2 regions of the Cupriavidus sp. 10L43_2 genome follow, and region 2 is predicted to be linked to the other one. Evidence: riboswitches for the same ligand, from Rfam matches in the RefSeq annotation. Region 2 holds a riboswitch; the other holds the start of a gene.
What was found. A riboswitch is a leader RNA that binds a small molecule or an ion and turns the genes downstream of it on or off. The one in region 2 is predicted to bind glycine.

Region 1 (8,909 bases), on a different contig from region 2:
GTGGCTTTCAGCTGGCTTTTATCGCCAATCACCTGCCGGCCTACCTGCGGGACAAGGGCATGCAGCCGTCCGAAGGCATGGCGGCGCTGGCGATCATCGCGCTGGCCAATATCGCCGGGACGTACTGGTTCGGCGTGCTGGGCGGGCGGCATTCGCGCAAGTATCTGCTGGCCGGTATCTATTTAGTACGAACGGCGGCGATGGCGCTGTTCGTGCTGCTGCCCCTCAGCGCCGCCACGCTTTACGGGTTTGCGGCGGTGATGGGCTTCCTCTGGCTCGGCACCGTGCCGCTGACCAGCGGCATCGTCTCGCAGGTCTTCGGCGTGCGCTACATCACCACGCTGTTCGGCTTCGTGTTCTTCGGCCATCAGCTTGGCTCGTTCCTCGGGGTCTGGCTGGGCGGGGTGGTGTTCGAGGCCACGCGCTCCTACGACCTGGTGTGGATGGGGGCGATGGCGCTCGGGGTGGTGGCCGCCGCGCTGCACTGGCCGATCGACGACCGGGAGATCGTCCGCGCGGGCTGGCCGCAGCCGCAACGCTGAGTTCGGCCGGCTGGGCTATGCTTGGCATGGACTCTGGAGACATGCCATGCCCAACCCGATTTCCGGGCGCGCCGTCCGCGTCGCCCTCCTTGCCGCCCTGGCCGCCGTGGTCCTCGGCGGCTGCGCCACGCTCCAGCCGGTGCAGACCGCCCAGTCGATGCTCGGCAGCCCGCAAAGCTCGGTACGCGAGACATTCGGCAACCCGACCGAGACCTACCAACTGGCCGACGGCACCCAGCGCTGGATCTATTCCAAGCAGCCCTACGGCTTCGAGGTCTACGCGGCCGACTTCGACGCCGCCGGCAAGCTGGCCGGCTTCCGCCAGACCCTGACCGAGAAGGAGATCTACGAGGCGCGCCCCGGGATCTGGACCAAGCGCGACATCGCCGAGCGCTTCGGCCTCCCGCGCGAGCCGGTGCAGTACTTCGCCCTGATGAAGCGCGAGGCATGGAGCTATCGGATGTACATGGCCGGCAACCTGCCGGCGCACTTCAGCGTCTATTTCGATGACGCCGGCGTGCTGGACCGCACCATGATCATCATGGACTCGCGCGGCGGGGACCGCAGCCGCTCCAAGTAAGTGAGGGCGATGGGGTGGCGCCCCGGCTAGCCCCTATAATGGGGCGCCTCCGCCATGTCGGGCGCGGCGGCTATTATCAGGTTCCCCGCCGTTCTCATGCCCTCGTACCCTCTTGTCCTTTGCCTGACCATAGCCGTGGTGTGCAGCGTGGGCATGGTTATCGCCACCTGGCCGCGCCGCGACGATCCCACGATCAAGGCTTTCCTCGTGCTGGCCGGCGGCGTGGCCATCTGGAGCGGCGGCCGGCTGCTCGAAGTCAGCTCGACCGATCTGGACGGGCGCATCTTCTGGGCCAAGGCCCAGTACGCGGGCATCGTGATGGTGCCCATCGGCTGGCTGGTGGCGATGATCCACCTGAGCCGGCCGCGCTACGTGGTGCCGTGGTCGCGCCTGTGGCTGCCGGTGCTGGCCGCCGTGGCGTCGGTGGTGCTGGTGCTGACCAACGAGCGGCATCACCTGATCTGGACGCGCATCGACATGATGCCGGCCGGCGTCTCGCCGGGCGCGATCTTCCACCATGGCCCCGGCTACGTGGTGGTGGCGGCGTGGACCTACTTCATGCTGCTGCTAAGCCTGGTTTTCCTGCTCACGGCCGAGGTGCCCAATGCGGCGCTGACCCGGCGGGGCCGGGCCATCGTGGCCAGCAGCCTCACCTTGCCGCTGCTCACCCACATGGCCTACCTGCAGCGCTGGACCAGCCCGCTCGGCGGCGACCTGACCCCGGCCACGTTTTCCCTGATGACGGTGGTGGTCTGGATCTGTGCGCTGCGTACCCATCTGGACGACATCGGCCACTACGCGCGGCTGCGCGTGTTCGACACGATTGGCGACGGCTGCGTGATCGTCGACGCGAAGGGGCGGCTCGTCGAGTTCAACCCGGCCGCCCTGCGGCTGGTGCCCGACCTGCGCCGGGGGCAGCCGATGCCGGCCGTATGGGACGAGGCGCTGCGCCAGCCGCGCGAGGCGGGGGCCGACGTCGGCGCCATCCCCTACATTCCCCAGGGCGCGCACTACGAGGTGACGGCGGAGCCGGTGATGCGGCTGGACGGCAAGCGCATCGGCACGCTGGTCTTCATGCGCGACATCAGCCGCTACCAGTCGCGCGAACTGGCGCTGACGGCCCAGCTCGGCCAGACCGAGGCGAAGCTCTCGCGCGTGGAGGCGGACCTCGACATCGACGCGCTGACCGGCATCCCCAACCGGCGTTTCTTCCAGCGCGAGTCGCTGCTGGCCGTGACCCGGGCCTACGAGGCGGGCGAGCCGATCGGGCTGCTGATTCTCGATGTGGACCTCTTCAAGCAATACAACGACCTGTACGGCCACCCCTGCGGCGACGATTGCCTGCGCCGGGTGGCGACCGCGCTGACCAGCGTGCTGGTGGGCGAGCAGTTCTGCGCGCGGCTGGGCGGCGAGGAATTCGCGGTGGTGCTGCCGGACGCCTCGCAGGACGAGACGCGCAACGTGGCGCGCCGCATGGTGGCGGCGGTGCGCGACCTGGAGATCCCGCACAACGGCACGCCAGTGCAGCCCTTCGTCACGATTAGCGTGGGCGCGGCCTGTACGGTGCCGGACGCGCCACGGCTGGAGCCGCTGTTGCACCGCGCGGACAGCGCGATGTACCAGGCCAAGCGCGCCGGGCGCAATCGCTTCGTCCAGGACGGGAAGATCTACATGGGCCTGCAGGCATAGTGGCACGCGCAGGGGCTTGCAAAATCCGCAAGCTCCTGTAGAATGCGCCGCTCACCTTGCCCAGGTGGCGGAATTGGTAGACGCACTAGGTTCAGGTCCTAGCGGTGGCAACACTGTGGAGGTTCGAGTCCTCTCCTGGGCACCAAGATTGAAGAAAAAGGCCCCGCGCAAGCGGGGCCTTTTTCGTTGGCGCGATGGTTGTCGCCCCTCTCCCTCAGGGAGAGGGGCGGGGGAGAGGGCTGGCGGTTCAGGCAGCGATATCGCGTCCGGTCACGCCGGCCCTCTCCCCCAACCCCTCTCCCGCAAGCGGGAGAGGGGAGAAAGCACGCGGTACCGCCGCCAGCCGGATGACATCGCCCACCATCTCGGCCGTCATCGCCGACAACGTCCACCCCAGATGCCCGTGCCCCGTGTTGTAGAACACGTTGGCCTGCCGGCCGCGCCCCACGCGCGGCATCATGTTCGGCATCATCGGCCGCAGCCCTGCCCACGGCACCACGCTGCGCGTGCTCACGCCGGGGAAGCAGGTGTTGACCCAGTCGATCAGCGGCCGGATGCGGTCCGCGCGGATGTCGCGGTCGATGCCGTTGAACTCGGCCGTGCCGGCCACGCGGAAACGGTCCACGCCGAGCCGGCTGGTCACGAGCTTGGTCTCGTCGTCGAGCAGGCTGACCGTGGGCGCCGCAGCCTGACTGGCGGCGTCGGGCAAGTTCACCGTGATCGAATAGCCCTTCACCGGGTAGATGTTCACGCGGTCGCCCAGTTGCGTGGCGAACTGCCGGCTGGCCACGCCGGCGCAGATCACTACGGCGTCGAAGGTTGTCGAACTTGTCTGATTACCGTCGCGGACGGCGATGGTGGCCGTGCGGCCGTCCGAGTTGACCGACTGCACGTCCTGGCTGTAGCGCGTGACCACGCCCAGCCGCTGGGCCGCCGCGGCCAGGCCGGAGGTGAACTTGTGGATGTCGCCGGTGGCGTCGCTCTCGGTGTAGTAACCGCCGTAGTACTGGCCGGCCAGCGTCGGCTCGATCGCACGCATTTCCTCGGGCGTGACCGCGCGGCGCGGCAGGCCGCCTTCGGCCAACAGCCTGGAGACCTCGCCGGCATGGTCGAAGCCGGCCTTGTCCCGGTAGATATGGAGGATGCCCTGCCGCTTGAGGTCGAAGTCGATGCCTTCCGCCTCGGCCCAGCCGAACAGGTGCGCGCGGGCGGCGATGGCCAGGCGGGCGGTCTCGATCGTGTTGGCCCGGTAGTGCGGCATGGCGGCGATGAACGCGGCGAACCAGCTCAGCTTGTGCCAGGTGGGGCGGGGGTTCACGAGCAGCGGCGCGTCGTTGCGGAGCATCCACTTGATGCCCTTGACCAGCGTGGAGCGGTGGGTCCAGACCTCGGCGTTCGACGCGGAGAGCTGGCCGCCATTGGCGAACGAGGTTTCCATGGCGGCGTAGCGATGGCGCTCGAGCAGTGTGACCGCGAAACCACGTTTGGCGAGGGCGTAAGCGGTCGTCACGCCGGTGATGCCACCGCCGATGACAGCGATTGTCTTCATGTTGTCAGGTCTTCCAGGACGTCGTGGATGGGGGGTACGTGGCGCACCATGCGCGACGCACGCCCCCTCTGTCCTTGACCTGAGAGATTCACGATGCGCGCGGGCGCATCGCTTGCTCCTTCGGTACCGTCGGCTGACGCGAGCCGGGGTTCTTCAGAGTGCAATGGCGTTACCGGTCCTTTGGCCTGAGAGTTTCCGGGGCGGTTGCTCCTTCGGCGCCGGCCTGCCGGGCGGCAGGCACAGTCTCTCCCGATAACGCGGGTAAAACGGGTATGGCGGGTGATGCGGTATGACGGGGCTACTATGCCACGGGCGGCGCCGGCGCGGCAACCCCCGGCTAGTCGAGGCTGCGCGGCTTGCGGCCGGTAATCATCGCGCCAATCAGGTTTTCCTTGCCGGCCACGCTGGTAACGATGGCCACCAGCGCGTGCACCACCACCAGCCCGAGCAGCGTGTTGGAGAGCCAGCGATGGATGTCGATGGGCCAGTCCTCGCCCCAGAACGGGTCGAGGCGGGAGAGCCAGCCGGTGACGGCGAGCAGCAGGATCAGGGTCCACATCGCCAGCATCATCACCGCGCCGAGCGGGGTGTGGCTGATGAAGCGCGGCGTGCGGCGCCGGGCCATGGCCCGGGCATGGGCCAGCACGCCGGCGGGGCGCGGCAGCCAGGCGCGGAAGCGCGCGTGTTCGCTGCCGATGAAGCCCCAGAGAATGCGAAACAGCACAAGTCCGGCGGCCACGTAGCCCAGCACGCGGTGCATCTGGTCGCCGGAATCGTCGATGAGGTCGTAGCAGACGATGGCCGCCACGCTCCAGTGCGTGAGCCGCACCACCACGTCCCAGACGCGGAGCGTGGTGGTATGGCGCAGCTGGCCGGCCGGCACCGACATGCTTACTTCTCGATCTCGGACTTCACGATGTCGAGCGTCTTCGTGTCGAAGTAGATCTCGGCCTTCTTGCCGTCCTTGGTGGTGCCATAGATCTCGTAGCAGTTGCCGTCCACCTTGAACTTCTTGATGTTGTAGCCCTGGGCCGCGATCTTGGCCTTGGCGTCGGCCTCGGGCATCCATTCGGACTTCGGATGCTTGTCGCACTTGGCGCCCGCGAAGGCCCCCGTGGAAAACGCACCGGCGATGAGAAGTACGGCCACTTTCAGCATTGCAGCTCCCGCAAGAAGCCCCATCCGGGGCGGATGCCGGAATCGTACGCGGTAACAAGAACAATTCCCAATCAATGTTTTCCCGCACGATGACCTGCATCAAATGCCGTGCGCGCCGCCCGGCGCGGCGGCTATCGGCGTGAACGTCGGCAGCGGGATTGTCCGGGCTGTGGGACAATTCCGCCTCGCCCACACGGCGTGGGTGACGAAGGTGTCTGCATGAAATCGATCGACTGGAAAGACTGGGAAATCTTCTGCCGCGTGGTGGAAGGGGGCGGCTTCACGCAGGGCGCCGAACTGGCGGAAGTGCCCAAGTCATCGGCCAGCGCGGCGGTTGCCCGGCTGGAAACCCAGCTTGGTGTGCGCCTGTTCGAGCGGACCACGCGGCGCGTGCGCGTGACCCAGCGCGGCCAGCAGCTCTATGACCGCGTGGCGCCCCTGTTTGGCGAGTTGCGCGAGATCAGCGCCGAGGCCGCCTCGGTGAGTGCCGAGGTCAGCGGCACGCTGCGCATCGCCACGCCTTACGAGGTGGGTTCGCAGCACCTGTCCGCCTCGCTCTCCAGGTTACTTAAGCTGCACCCGTCGCTGCATGTGGAACTGGACATGAGCTGGGACCAGCCCGACCTGATTCGCCACGGCTATGACCTCGCCTTCGTCATGACCGACACCAACCTCCACGACAGCTCGTTCGCGAGCAAGCGCGTGGTGCTGATCGAGCGTGCGTTCTATGCGGCGCCCGCGCTGATCCGCGAGCACGGCCTGCCGCGCGCGCCGCAGGACCTGAAGGGCTGGCCGACGCTCGGCAACCTCGACGATGTGCAATGGGAATTCCTGCGCGATGGGGTGGAAACCTTCGCCATGGACGTCTCGCCGCGCATCTCCACGCATAACGCTGAAGTCCGGCTCAAGGCCGCGCTGGATGGGCTGGGCGTGGCGCGCATGTCGCCCCGCTTCGTGCACGAGCATCTGGTGCACGGCCAACTGGTGCGCGTGCTGCCCGGCTATACGTCGTCGCCGCTGAAGGTGTACGTGCTGATGCCCGCGCGCAAGCTGATGCCGCCGAGCGTGCGGGCCTTCCTCACTGTGCTCGAGGAAACGCTGGGCGTGCCGGAGACCCGGCGCCCGGCACCGCGCGCCAAGGCGCTGGGGGGCACGGATGGATCGGACAGCGCCGACATCGCCGATACCCCGGACGGTGACGGCGGCGCGGTGGTGATCGGGCTCGACTGAGTTTCCAGGCGAGCCGGTCGGTCAGTAGGGCTGGTCGCCGGGACGGATGTCGAAGCCGAGCGTGTCGGCGATCTCGAGTATCTCTTCGTCGTCTTCGCTGCGCGTGATCCAGCCGCCGTAGGCGTCGCCGCCGGTATCCCAGTTCCAGAGCGTGTAGCCGGCCATGCGTAGCTGCGTGGCGACGATCTCCATCAGCTCGGGCACGCTCGTGCCCTCCAGGAAGTCTTCGTCCTCGGTGTCCTCGGTGCCCCAGTCCACCTCGAGGTCGATCCGCTCGCAAAGCTGGTTCAGGCAGCCGATAAAGGACTCGGCGTCTTTCCAGTCGACATAAAAGCCGGATTCCCAATCGATGATGTCCTTGACCTGCCACAGCAGGCCGGCGGCATCGATCTCGTCTTCCTCGGCGTCTTCCAGCGCTTCCTCGAACAGCGAAAACTGCCGGCTGGTCTGGGCGCTGTCGCCGAGGTTAATCAGCGCGAATAGCCGGCTGATGGCGTCTTGCGCGTCGTCGTCCAGTTCAATTGCCATCTGCTCCTCCTCTGGCTTCGGTATTCATATCCGTCAGGCTGCCACGTTCACGATTTCGCGCTGGCCGCGAGGCGTCACGCGCAGGGCGCGCGACGTGTCCGTACGCTCAATCCACCCGCGTGCCAGCAGGCTGTCGAGCAGCGCCGCGCCGAGCGCCCCGCCCAGATGGGGCTTGCGTTCGCTCCAGTCCGGGCAGGTGCAGGCGAACTGCCGGCGCTTGCGGCGGGTGGCGCCCAGGTCGATGCCAAGCTGCCCCATCGCCTCCGCGCCGGGGGCGCTGAGGTCGACGGCGCTGCCCGACACGATCAGCCAGCCCGCATCGGACATTCGTTCGAAAAGACCCACCGCAAGTTCCCCAGCCAGATGGTCATAACAGGTGCGAGCCTGCCGCAGCGCCGGCGGCGCCGTGCGGGAGACCGGCACGACACGCACGCGCGGCGGCTGGCTGGCCAGCGACGCCGACGCAAGCGCCTCGATGGCCACACCAATTTCCGGCGTGGCCAGCCGGTAATAGCGATTGCGCCCACGCGTCTCCACGGCGAGCAGGCCGCCTTCGGACATGCGGGCGAGATGGCCGCTGGTGGACGAGGCCGACAGCCCGGCAATCATCGCCAGTTCGCCGGCCGGCCGCGCGCTGCCATCCATCAACGCCCACAACATGGCCGCACGGCCGGGGTCGGCCAGCAGCCCAGCAAGCTGGCTGATGCCAGGAGCGTATTCCATAGTTCAGTGCGGAGTGAAACGACGGATGAAGTATAGAGCGAGATGCGTACAACCATATAGTGGACAAACTCAACGATATAAAATACTATGTCCACAAATATCCAGGCAGTTCTAATAAAGGAGGCATGATGTTGCGCCTGATGATGTACTCGCTGTGGACGGCTGCCCTGTTGACGGTCAGCCCTGCGCAGGCGGCCTATCCGGACCGGCCGATCGTTCTGGTGGTGCCGTTCGCGGCCGGCGGGCCGGCTGACGTGATGGCGCGCACGCTCGCCAAGTCCATGACCACGCGGATCGGGCAGACGATCGTCGTGGAGAACCGGCCCGGCGCCGGGGGGCTCGTGGGTATCTCGGGCGTGACGCGTGCCACGGCAGACGGCTATACGCTGGGCATGGCCGGTACGGGCGCGATGGTCTACGCACCGTTCATTTCTCCCAAGATGCCATTCGACCCGCTCAAGGACGTGGCCTACCTGAGCACGATGGTCTCCACCCCGAACCTGCTGGTGGTCAATGCCAGCTCTCCCTTCAAATCGGTCGCGGATCTGCAGGCAGCGGCCAAGCGCGAGCCGGAGAAGTTCACCGTTGCGTCTGCGGGCGTGGGTAGCAGCACGCACGTGGTTGGCGCGCTATTCCAGCGCGAAGCGGGCATCCGCCTGCGCCACGTGCCATACAAGGGCGGCGCGCCCGCCGTGCAGGACCTGATGGGCGGACAGGTGGACATGTTCATCGCCGAAGTCCCGGCGGTCGCGCACCTGATCAAGGGCGGCAAGCTTCGCGCGCTGATGGTGACGGACACCAAGCGGCTCGCGGCGCTTCCCGATGTGCCCACGGCGGCCGAAGCCGGCTTGCCGAAGGTGCTTGCCGCAGGGGCGTACGGCATCGTCGCGCCACGTGGCCTGCCCGACGA
Region 2 (8,909 bases):
TCATGTCGGCGCCGGTTTCGCGCATGGTCTTGATGACCGAATCGAGCGAAACATAGTGGGTGCCGTCGCCGCGCAGGGCCATGCGGGCGGCGTTGACCGCCTTGACGGATGCCATGGCGTTGCGTTCGATGCACGGGATCTGGACCAGGCCGCCGACCGGGTCGCAGGTCAGGCCGAGGTTGTGCTCCATGCCGATCTCGGCCGCGTTCTCGACCTGCTCCGGCGTGCCCCCGAGCACCGCCGCCAGCGCGCCGGCGGCCATCGAGCAGGCCACGCCGACTTCGCCCTGGCAGCCGACTTCGGCGCCCGAGATCGAGGCGTTGAGCTTGTAGAGCAGGCCGATGGCGCCCGCCGTGAGCAGGAAATCGACCACGCCGGCGCGGTTGGCGCCGGGGATGAAGCGGTCGTAGTAGTGCAGCACGGACGGGATGATGCCGGCCGCGCCGTTGGTCGGCGCCGTGACGACGCGCCCGCCGGCGGCGTTTTCCTCGTTGACGGCGATGGCGTAGAGGTTGACCCAGTCCATCACGGAGAGCGGATCGGACAGCGCCCGCTCCGCGTGCAGCGTCAGTCCCCGGTACAACTCGGGCGCGCGCCGCCGTACCTTGAACGGCCCCGGCAGCTCGCCATCGGTGCGGCAGCCGCGCGCCACGGATTGCTGCATCACGTCCCAGATATGAAGCAGGCCATCGGTCACTTCCTGCTCGGGCCGCCAGGTCAGTTCGTTCTCCATCATGAGCCGGGCGATGGACTTGCCGCTCGCGTGCGCCATCTCCAGCATCGCCCGGCCGCTCCGGAACGGGTGCGGCAACTGCCGCTCGGCCGCCAGGATCTGGGTGTTCGGCGCGCCGGCCGTGACCACGAAGCCGCCGCCCACGGACAGGTAGCGTGCCTCGCGCAGCGGCGTGCCCTCCGCGTCGAAGGCGTGGAATTTCATGCCGTTGGGATGCTCGGCCATGGCCTCGCGCCGGTAGAACACGATGTGCTCGCGCTCGACGAACGGCACCTCGTGCGTGCCGAGCAGGGCCAGTTTGCGCTGGGCGCGTAGCGTGGCCAGCCGGGACTCGATGGTTTCGGGGTCGACGGTGTCGGGCGCCTCGCCCATCAGCCCCAGCATCACGCCCTTGTCGGTGCCGTGGCCCTTGCCGGTGGCGCCGAGCGAGCCGTATAGCTCCACGCGCACGCTGCCCACCTGGGGCAGCAGGCCGTCCCGCTCGAGCCCGTGCGCAAACATCAGGGCCGCACGCATCGGCCCCACGGTATGCGAGCTGGACGGCCCGATACCTACCTTGAACAGATCGAAAACGCTGACAGCCACGGGGAACTCCGGTAGGGGGCGGCGCGCAGGGCGCAGGGGCGGGGAGGCCGTCGGGAAAGTGGTCGGGTGTCGGGTCAGAGCGACATATCGGCATCGGGCCGGCCGGGCTCGCGCCACATGGCGTCGATGGCGGGCCTTGCGTGCCCGTCCTCGGACTTTTCCTTCTGGATCACGCTAATCGTGCCGTCTGTCTCAAGAATAGCGAAATGCACGTCTTCCACACGCGCGCAACCGTTGCGGCGTAGCGCCTTCTGCAGCTCGCGCGGTGTGATGCGCTCCCGGCGCATCACATCCTGGAAGATCTCGCCCTGGTGAATGATGATCTCGGGCCGGCCTTCCACCAGCGCCTCCAGGAGGCGGCTGCGCCAGGTGCCGTAGCCCACCAGCACGTCGGCGCCGAACAGCGTGGCGGCCAGGATCAGCCCGGCGGTGACGGAGTTGTCGCCGCCGTTCATGGCGTTCTGCACCGCGTTCGAGATGATCAGTAGCAGCACCAGATCCAACGGCGACAACTGGCCGATCTGGCGCTTGCCCGACACGCGCATCAGGAACAGCAGCGCGGCGTAGACGATCAGCCCGCGCAGCACGAATTCCCACCAGGGGGCGCTCAGATTCCACATGGACTAGACCTCCGCTAGGGATGGTGTGCTGCACGCCGGCCCGGGGGGCCGGGGCGGGAGGCGCAAAGCGCGCCAGCGGCGTCCGGGCAGGCCGGACGCCGCCAGACACGGCGCCTTAGTCCTGCGCGTACTCGCTCATCGGTACGCAGGCGCAGAACAGGTTGCGGTCGCCGTACACGTTGTCCGCCCGGCCCACCGGCGGCCAGTACTTCTGCGTGCGCAGCGAGGCAATGGGGTAGGCCGCTTCCTCACGCGTGTACGCGTGGGTCCACTCATTGGCGGTGATCACGGCGGCGGTGTGCGGCGCGTGGCGCAGCGGGTTGTCGTCGCGGTCAAAGCTGCCGTCCTCCACGCGCGCGATCTCGCCACGGATGGCGATCATGGCGTCGATGAAGCGGTCCAGCTCGTGCAGCGCCTCGCTCTCGGTCGGCTCGATCATCAGCGTGCCCGGCACCGGGAAGCTCATGGTCGGGGCGTGGAAGCCGTAGTCCATCAGGCGCTTGGCCACGTCCTCGTTGCTGATGCCGGTGGCCTTCTGCAGCGGGCGCAGGTCCAGGATGCACTCGTGCGCCACCAGACCGTGCTGGCCGGCGTAGAGCACCGGGAAGTGCGGCGAGAGCCGGCGCGCCACATAGTTGGCGGCCAGGATGGCGTTCTCGGTGGCGGCGGTCAGGCCGGCCGAGCCCATCATCGCGACGTACATCCACGAAATCGGCAGGATGCTGGCCGAGCCGAACGGCGCGGCCGAGACGCCGCCGATGCCGTTGTCGTCGCGGCGATAGCCCACGCTGTCCTGGTTCGGCAGGAAGTCCGCCAGGTGTGCGCCCACGGCCACGGGGCCCACGCCGGGGCCGCCACCGCCGTGCGGAATGCAGAAGGTCTTGTGCAGGTTCAGGTGCGAGACATCGCCGCCGAACTGGCCCGGCGCGGCGGTGCCGACCATCGCGTTCATGTTGGCGCCATCCACGTACACCTGGCCGCCGTGCTGGTGCACGATCTCGCAGATCTGCTGCACGCCCTGCTCGAACACGCCGTGCGTGGACGGGTAGGTGATCATGATTGCGGCGAGGTTCTGGCTGTGCTGCTCGGCCTTCTTCGCCAGATCCTGCAGGTCGACGTTGCCGTCGGCGTCACACGCCACCACCACCACCTTCGTGCCGGCCATCTGGGCCGACGCCGGGTTGGTGCCGTGCGCGGACGAGGGAATCAGGCAGATGTCGCGATGGGCTTCGCCGCGGCTGGCGTGGTACTTCTGGATGATCAGCAGGCCGGCGTACTCGCCCTGCGAGCCCGCGTTCGGCTGCAGGCTCACCGCGGCGTAGCCGGTGGCGGCGCAGAGCATGGCTTCGAGCTGGTCGATCATCTCGCGATAGCCCACGGTCTGGTCGAGCGGGGCGAACGGGTGGACCTTGCTGAACTCGGGCCACGTCACCGGAATCATCTCGCTGGTGGCGTTGAGCTTCATGGTGCAGGAGCCGAGCGGGATCATGGTGCGATCCAGCGCGAGGTCCTTGTCCGCCAGCGAGCGCAGGTAGCGCAGCATCTCGTGCTCGGCGTGGTGCGTGTTGAAGACCGGGTGCGTCAGGTAGGCGCTCTGGCGGGCCAGTGCGGCAGGGAAACCATCGCCGACGGCGGCCTCGGTCGCATCGAAGGCCGGCACCGGCTTGCCGTGCGCGAAGATCTCCCACAGCGCGACCACGTCCTCGCGCGAGGCGGTCTCGTCCAGCGAGATGCCCACGCGGGTGGCGCCGATATGGCGCAGGTTGATGCCGCGCGCGGTGGCGGCGGCGTGGATCGCCTCGGTGTTGAAGCCGGTGTCCAGCGTCAGGGTGTCGAAGAACGTGGCGTTGACCGGCGTCACGCCCATCGCCTTCAGGCCGGCGGCCAGCGTGGCGGTCAGGCGGTGCACGCGCTGGGCAATGCGCTGGAGGCCCTGCGGCCCGTGGTACACGGCGTACATCGACGCCATCACGGCCAGCAGCACCTGCGCGGTACAGATGTTCGACGTGGCCTTCTCGCGGCGGATGTGCTGCTCGCGCGTCTGCAGCGCCAACCGGTACGCCTTGTTGCCCTGCGCGTCGATGGTCACGCCCACCAGACGGCCCGGCATCGAGCGCTTGAATTCGTCCTTCACGGCCATGTAGCCGGCGTGCGGGCCGCCGAAGCCGAGCGGCACGCCAAAGCGCTGCGAGTTGCCCACGGCCACGTCGGCGCCCCATTCGCCCGGCGCGACGATCAGCGTCAGCGCCAGCAGGTCCGCCGCCGCCACCACCAGCCCGCCAGCGGCGTGCACGGCATCGGCGATGGCACGGTAGTCGGCCACATCGCCGTTCACGCCCGGGTATTGCAGCAGCACGCCGAAGGCATGGGCGCCGGCGGCCTCGGCGGCGGGGCCGACCTTGACCTCGATGCCCAGCGGCAGCGCGCGCGTGCGTACCACTTCCAGCGTCTGCGGCAGCACGTCGTCCGCCACGTAGAACGTGTTCGAGGCGTGCTTGTTCACGCGCTGGAGCAGCGTCATCGCCTCGGCGGCAGCGGTGCCTTCGTCCAGCATCGACGCATTGGCGATGTCCAGCCCGGTCAGGTCCGTGACCATCTGCTGGAAGTTCAGCATCGCCTCCAGGCGGCCCTGCGAGATCTCGGGCTGGTACGGCGTGTAGGCCGTGTACCAGGCCGGATTCTCGAAGATATTGCGAAGGATGACGCCCGGCGTGAGCGTGTTGTAGTAACCCTGCCCGATGAAGCTCTTGAGCACGCGGTTCTGGTTCGCCAGCCCGCGCAGCTTGGCCAGCGCGGCTTCCTCGGTCAGCGGCTCGGTGAATTCGCCGAGCGGCATGCCGTCGCGGCGGCGGATGGCGGCGGGCACCACGGCGTCGATCAGCGCGGCGCGCGTCTCGTAGCCGAGCACCTTGAGCATGTGTTGCTGTTCGGCGGCATCCGGGCCGATATGACGGGCGGCGAAGGCGTCGCGCGCCTCCAGTTCGGCCAGCGTGGGCCGGCTACCTTGGGCGGCGTTCATGGGAAGAGGGGCGTTCATGGCAAGTGTCTCGTGGGGCGGGGCGGCAGGTGGTCAGCCTGGCCGCCGCGCGGGCATCTCGGGCGCCGTCTCCTGGCTCGGGAGACGGCTGGTGCAGCGCGTCAGGCGCCGACGCTGGCCTTGTAGGCGTCGACGTTCATCAGGCCGTTCACATCGTCGCCATTGGCCGGCTTCAGCTTGAACAGCCACGCGTCGAAGGCGTTGGCGTTGACGGATTCCGGCGCGGCGCTGGCGGCCTCGTTCACGGCGATGACTTCGCCGGCCACCGGGGCGTAGATGTCGGAAGCGGCCTTCACGGACTCCACCACGGCCAGCGCGTCGCCGGCGCCGACCGACTTGCCCACTTCGGGCAGTTCCAGGAAGACGATGTCGCCCAGCGCGTCCTGCGCGTGGTCGGTAATGCCGATCGTCAGCGTGCCGTCGGCTTCAACGCGCACCCATTCGTGCGATTCGGTGTACTTCAGGTCAGCAGGGAAATTCATGACGGATTCTCCGGGAATGCAGTGTTTGTCTTGTTTCGGTTCGCCTGCCGGGGCCAGCCGGGCAGGCGTGATGGCGACCGTTGGTGTCAGCCGGGCGGATGCCTCAGCTCACGAGTGCCTTGCCATTGCGCACAAACGGCAGTTTAACCACAGTCGCGGTCAGTTTGCGGTCACGAATCTCGACCTGGACCTCGGTGCCGGGCACAACGCCCTGCGGCAGCCGGGCAAACGCAATGGATTGGGAGAGGGACGGGCTGAAGGTGCCGCTCGTGATCTCGCCGTCGCCGGCGGGGGTGATCACCTTCTGGTGCGCACGCAGCACACCGCCCTTGTCGCGCAGGATCAGGCCGGCAAATGTCTTATGTTGTCCGGCCGCCAGCAGCGCCGACTTGCCGATGAAATCGCGCTCGCTCTGCAGGTCGACGGTCCAGGCCAGGCCGGCGTCGAGCGGCGAGGTGTGGATATCCATGTCCTGGCCGTACAGGTTCATGCCGGCTTCCAGGCGCAGCGTGTCACGCGCGCCCAGTCCGGCCGGGCGCACGCCCACGGACTGCAGCTTTTCCCAGATGCCGGCCACGTTCTCGGCCTCCACCACCAGCTCGAAGCCGTCCTCGCCGGTGTAGCCGGTGCGGGCCACCATCAGCTCGCCGACCATCGGGTCCCGCACCACCACCGCGTTGAACGGCTTGAGTGCGTCGGCCGGCTGGGTCGACGGGAAGGCCTCATGCACCTTGGCGCGCGCGTTCGGGCCCTGCACGGCGATGATCGCCAGCTTGCCCACGCCGGCCGGCGCCACGTCGCCCCGGCGCGGGGTGATCGTCACGCCGCTGCCGGTGGCCGCGTTGCGGGCCGTGATCCATTCGATGTCGCCCAGCGCCGTGCTGGCGTTCACCACCAGGCGGAAGCGGTCTTCGGCGAAGAAATAGACGATCAGGTCGTCGATGACGCCGCCCTTTTCGTCGAGCATGCACGCATACAGGGCCTTGCCCGGGGTCTGGAGCTTGTCGACGTTGTTGGCCAGCAGGCCGCGCAGGAAGGCGCGCGTGTTGGGGCCGGACAGGTCCACCACGCACATGTGCGAGACATCGAACATGCCGGCATCGCCGCGCACCGCGTTGTGTTCCTCGATCTGGGAGCCGTAGTTGACCGGCATGTCCCAGCCGCCGAAATCGACCATGCGGGCACCGAGCGAGCGGTGGATGGCGTTAAGGGGCGTGGCCTGGAGCGTCATGGGAAATCCTCTGGAGCGAATACGGCAGCGAAAACGAAAAAAGGGTCATCCGCCGTGGGGATCGATGGCAATGCCACCAATCCGCCGCGGCGGATGACCCCTCTGTCCTCGATACCTGAGAGATTACGATGCAGCTTGCCGCATCGCGCGCCCCTTCGGTGGACACGCTCGCCATGCGTTGGCACGGGCGGGTGTCGCTCTCCAGAGTGCGGCATGCATCGTGTGCATGTTGCATGCCGATCCGACCGGTCCGTGGTGCCTGAGAGTTTTCGGGTGATACCCCTTCGGCGGCGCAATGGCTGCGCGCTCTCCCGGTTGGATGCGCGTGAATGTACGGGACGGGTTGACCTTTGTCAACGCGGCGCCGACGCCACCTTGCTAGGCGCCGGGGAGGGGGCTGGCTGTAATTCCTGCCGCCTGAGGGTAAGGACTACCCGCGCCGGATCAACGATCCTTCGTGACGACGTTACCCACCACGCCACCCACCGCCGCGCCACCCACCGTGCCGAGCGCGCTGCCGTTGGTCAGCGCCGCGCCGCCGAGCGCGCCAACGCCCGCGCCAATGGCGGTGTTGCGGGTCTTGGGGCTCATGTCCGCGCAGCCGCCAAAGGCCGCCAGCGTGACACCGATCAGCGTGATTTTCGCCAGGGTTCGCATTGTTTTCATGATCGCCTCCGAATGTGCCGAATTTGTCATCAGGACGGCGTCGCCGCCGGTCCCGCATGACCGTATGAGGCAATCTCCATGCCCCGGATGTCCCCTCGGACGTCACTTTTACGAAGTGTTACCGCGATGAAACACTGGTAGCACTCGCGTCCTTGATGTCCGTCATCAGGCACCGGCGCAGGCCACCCTGCGTGTTAACATCGACGCCTTTCGCGCGCCTGCCAAGCGTGCGCCATCCGGCACCCGCCCACCCATGACCCACGGACTCAACGCCGCCCAATCCGAAGCCGTTCGCTATCTGGACGGGCCCTGCCTCGTCCTCGCGGGCGCCGGGTCCGGCAAGACGCGCGTCATCACGCAAAAGATCGCCCACCTGATCGAGGACAAGGGCTTCGAGCCGCGTCACATCGCCGCCGTCACCTTCACGAACAAGGCGGCGAAAGAGATGCAGGAGCGCATCGGCAAGCTGATGGAGGGCAAGACCACGCGCGAGGGCAAGCGGATTCCGCTCAAGCAGCTCACCGTCTGTACCTTCCACTCGCTCGGCGTGCAGATTTTGCGGATGGAGGCGGAGCACGTCGGCCTGAAGCCGCAGTTCTCGATCATGGATTCGGACGACTGCTTCGGACTGGTGCAGGAGCAGCTCGCCACCACGGACAAGAAGCTGATCCGTAGCGTGCAGGGCACGATCTCGCTGTGGAAGAACGGCATGATCGATCCGGAGACCGCGCTGGCCCAGGCCGCCAATGCCGACGAGCACCAGGCCGCCATGGTCTACCGCAACTACGTGGCCACGCTGCACGCCTACCAGGCGGTGGATTTCGACGACCTGATCCGCCTGCCCGCCGAGCTGTTCGCGCGCGACGAGGCCGTGCGCCTGAAATGGCAGAACCGCCTGCGCTACTTCCTCGTCGACGAATACCAGGACACCAACGCCTGCCAGTACGCGCTGCTCAAGCTGCTGGCCGGCGGCTCGCACCTGCGCGCGCCGGCGTTCACGGCCGTGGGCGACGACGACCAGGCCATCTACGGCTGGCGCGGCGCCACGCTGGACAACCTGCGCGGCCTGCAGACCGATTTCCCGGACCTCAAGGTCGTCAAGCTCGAACAGAACTACCGCTCGACGGTGCGCATCCTGGAGGCGGCCAACGCGGTCATCGCCAACAATCCCAAGCTGTTCGACAAGAAGCTGTGGTCGGAGCACGGCATGGGCGACCCCATCGCCATCCATCCGATGAACGACGAGGAGCACGAGGCCGAGTCCGTGGTGTTCCGCCTGTCCGCCCACAAGTTCGAGCGCCGCGCGCAGTTCCGCGACTACGCCATCCTGTATCGCGGTAACCATCAGGCGCGGCTGTTCGAGCAGATCCTGCGGCGCGAGCGGATTCCGTACGTGCTGTCCGGCGGCCAGAGCTTCTTCGACAAGGCGGAGATCAAGGACATCTGCGCCTACCTGCGGCTGATCGCCAATCCGGACGACGATCCCGCGTTCATCCGCGCCATCACCACGCCCAAGCGCGGCGTGGGCAACACCACGCTGGAGGCGCTCGGCACG

Region 1: linked by a shared signal. The riboswitch ahead of AC1DEL_RS01860 (D-amino acid dehydrogenase) and the one ahead of gcvT (glycine cleavage system aminomethyltransferase GcvT) in region 2 are both predicted to bind glycine.

What each region holds. Positions count from the first base shown of each region.
Region 1 covers NZ_JBFTJE010000001.1:427,914-436,822, forward strand. Annotated here, with positions in the region: gene AC1DEL_RS01840 (MFS transporter) at 1-542, shown strand, start outside; gene AC1DEL_RS01845 (hypothetical protein) at 589-1,122, shown strand; gene AC1DEL_RS01850 (histidine kinase N-terminal 7TM domain-containing protein) at 1,219-2,811, shown strand; tRNA gene AC1DEL_RS01855 (tRNA-Leu) at 2,870-2,956, shown strand; gene AC1DEL_RS01860 (D-amino acid dehydrogenase) at 3,059-4,360, opposite strand; glycine riboswitch at 4,524-4,622, opposite strand; gene AC1DEL_RS01865 (cytochrome b/b6 domain-containing protein) at 4,698-5,249, opposite strand; gene AC1DEL_RS01870 (PepSY domain-containing protein) at 5,252-5,518, opposite strand; gene AC1DEL_RS01875 (LysR family transcriptional regulator) at 5,738-6,748, shown strand; gene AC1DEL_RS01880 (DUF6630 family protein) at 6,770-7,276, opposite strand; gene AC1DEL_RS01885 (ArsR/SmtB family transcription factor) at 7,310-7,999, opposite strand; gene AC1DEL_RS01890 (Bug family tripartite tricarboxylate transporter substrate binding protein) at 8,125-8,909, shown strand, end outside.
Region 2 covers NZ_JBFTJE010000015.1:106,625-115,533, reverse strand. Annotated here, with positions in the region: gene AC1DEL_RS20195 (L-serine ammonia-lyase) at 1-1,318, opposite strand, end outside; gene AC1DEL_RS20190 (DUF421 domain-containing protein) at 1,393-1,938, opposite strand; gene gcvP (aminomethyl-transferring glycine dehydrogenase) at 2,054-4,975, opposite strand; gene gcvH (glycine cleavage system protein GcvH) at 5,077-5,457, opposite strand; gene gcvT (glycine cleavage system aminomethyltransferase GcvT) at 5,561-6,688, opposite strand; glycine riboswitch at 6,781-6,903, opposite strand; glycine riboswitch at 6,925-7,012, opposite strand; gene AC1DEL_RS20170 (glycine zipper 2TM domain-containing protein) at 7,133-7,354, opposite strand; gene AC1DEL_RS20165 (UvrD-helicase domain-containing protein) at 7,608-8,909, shown strand, end outside.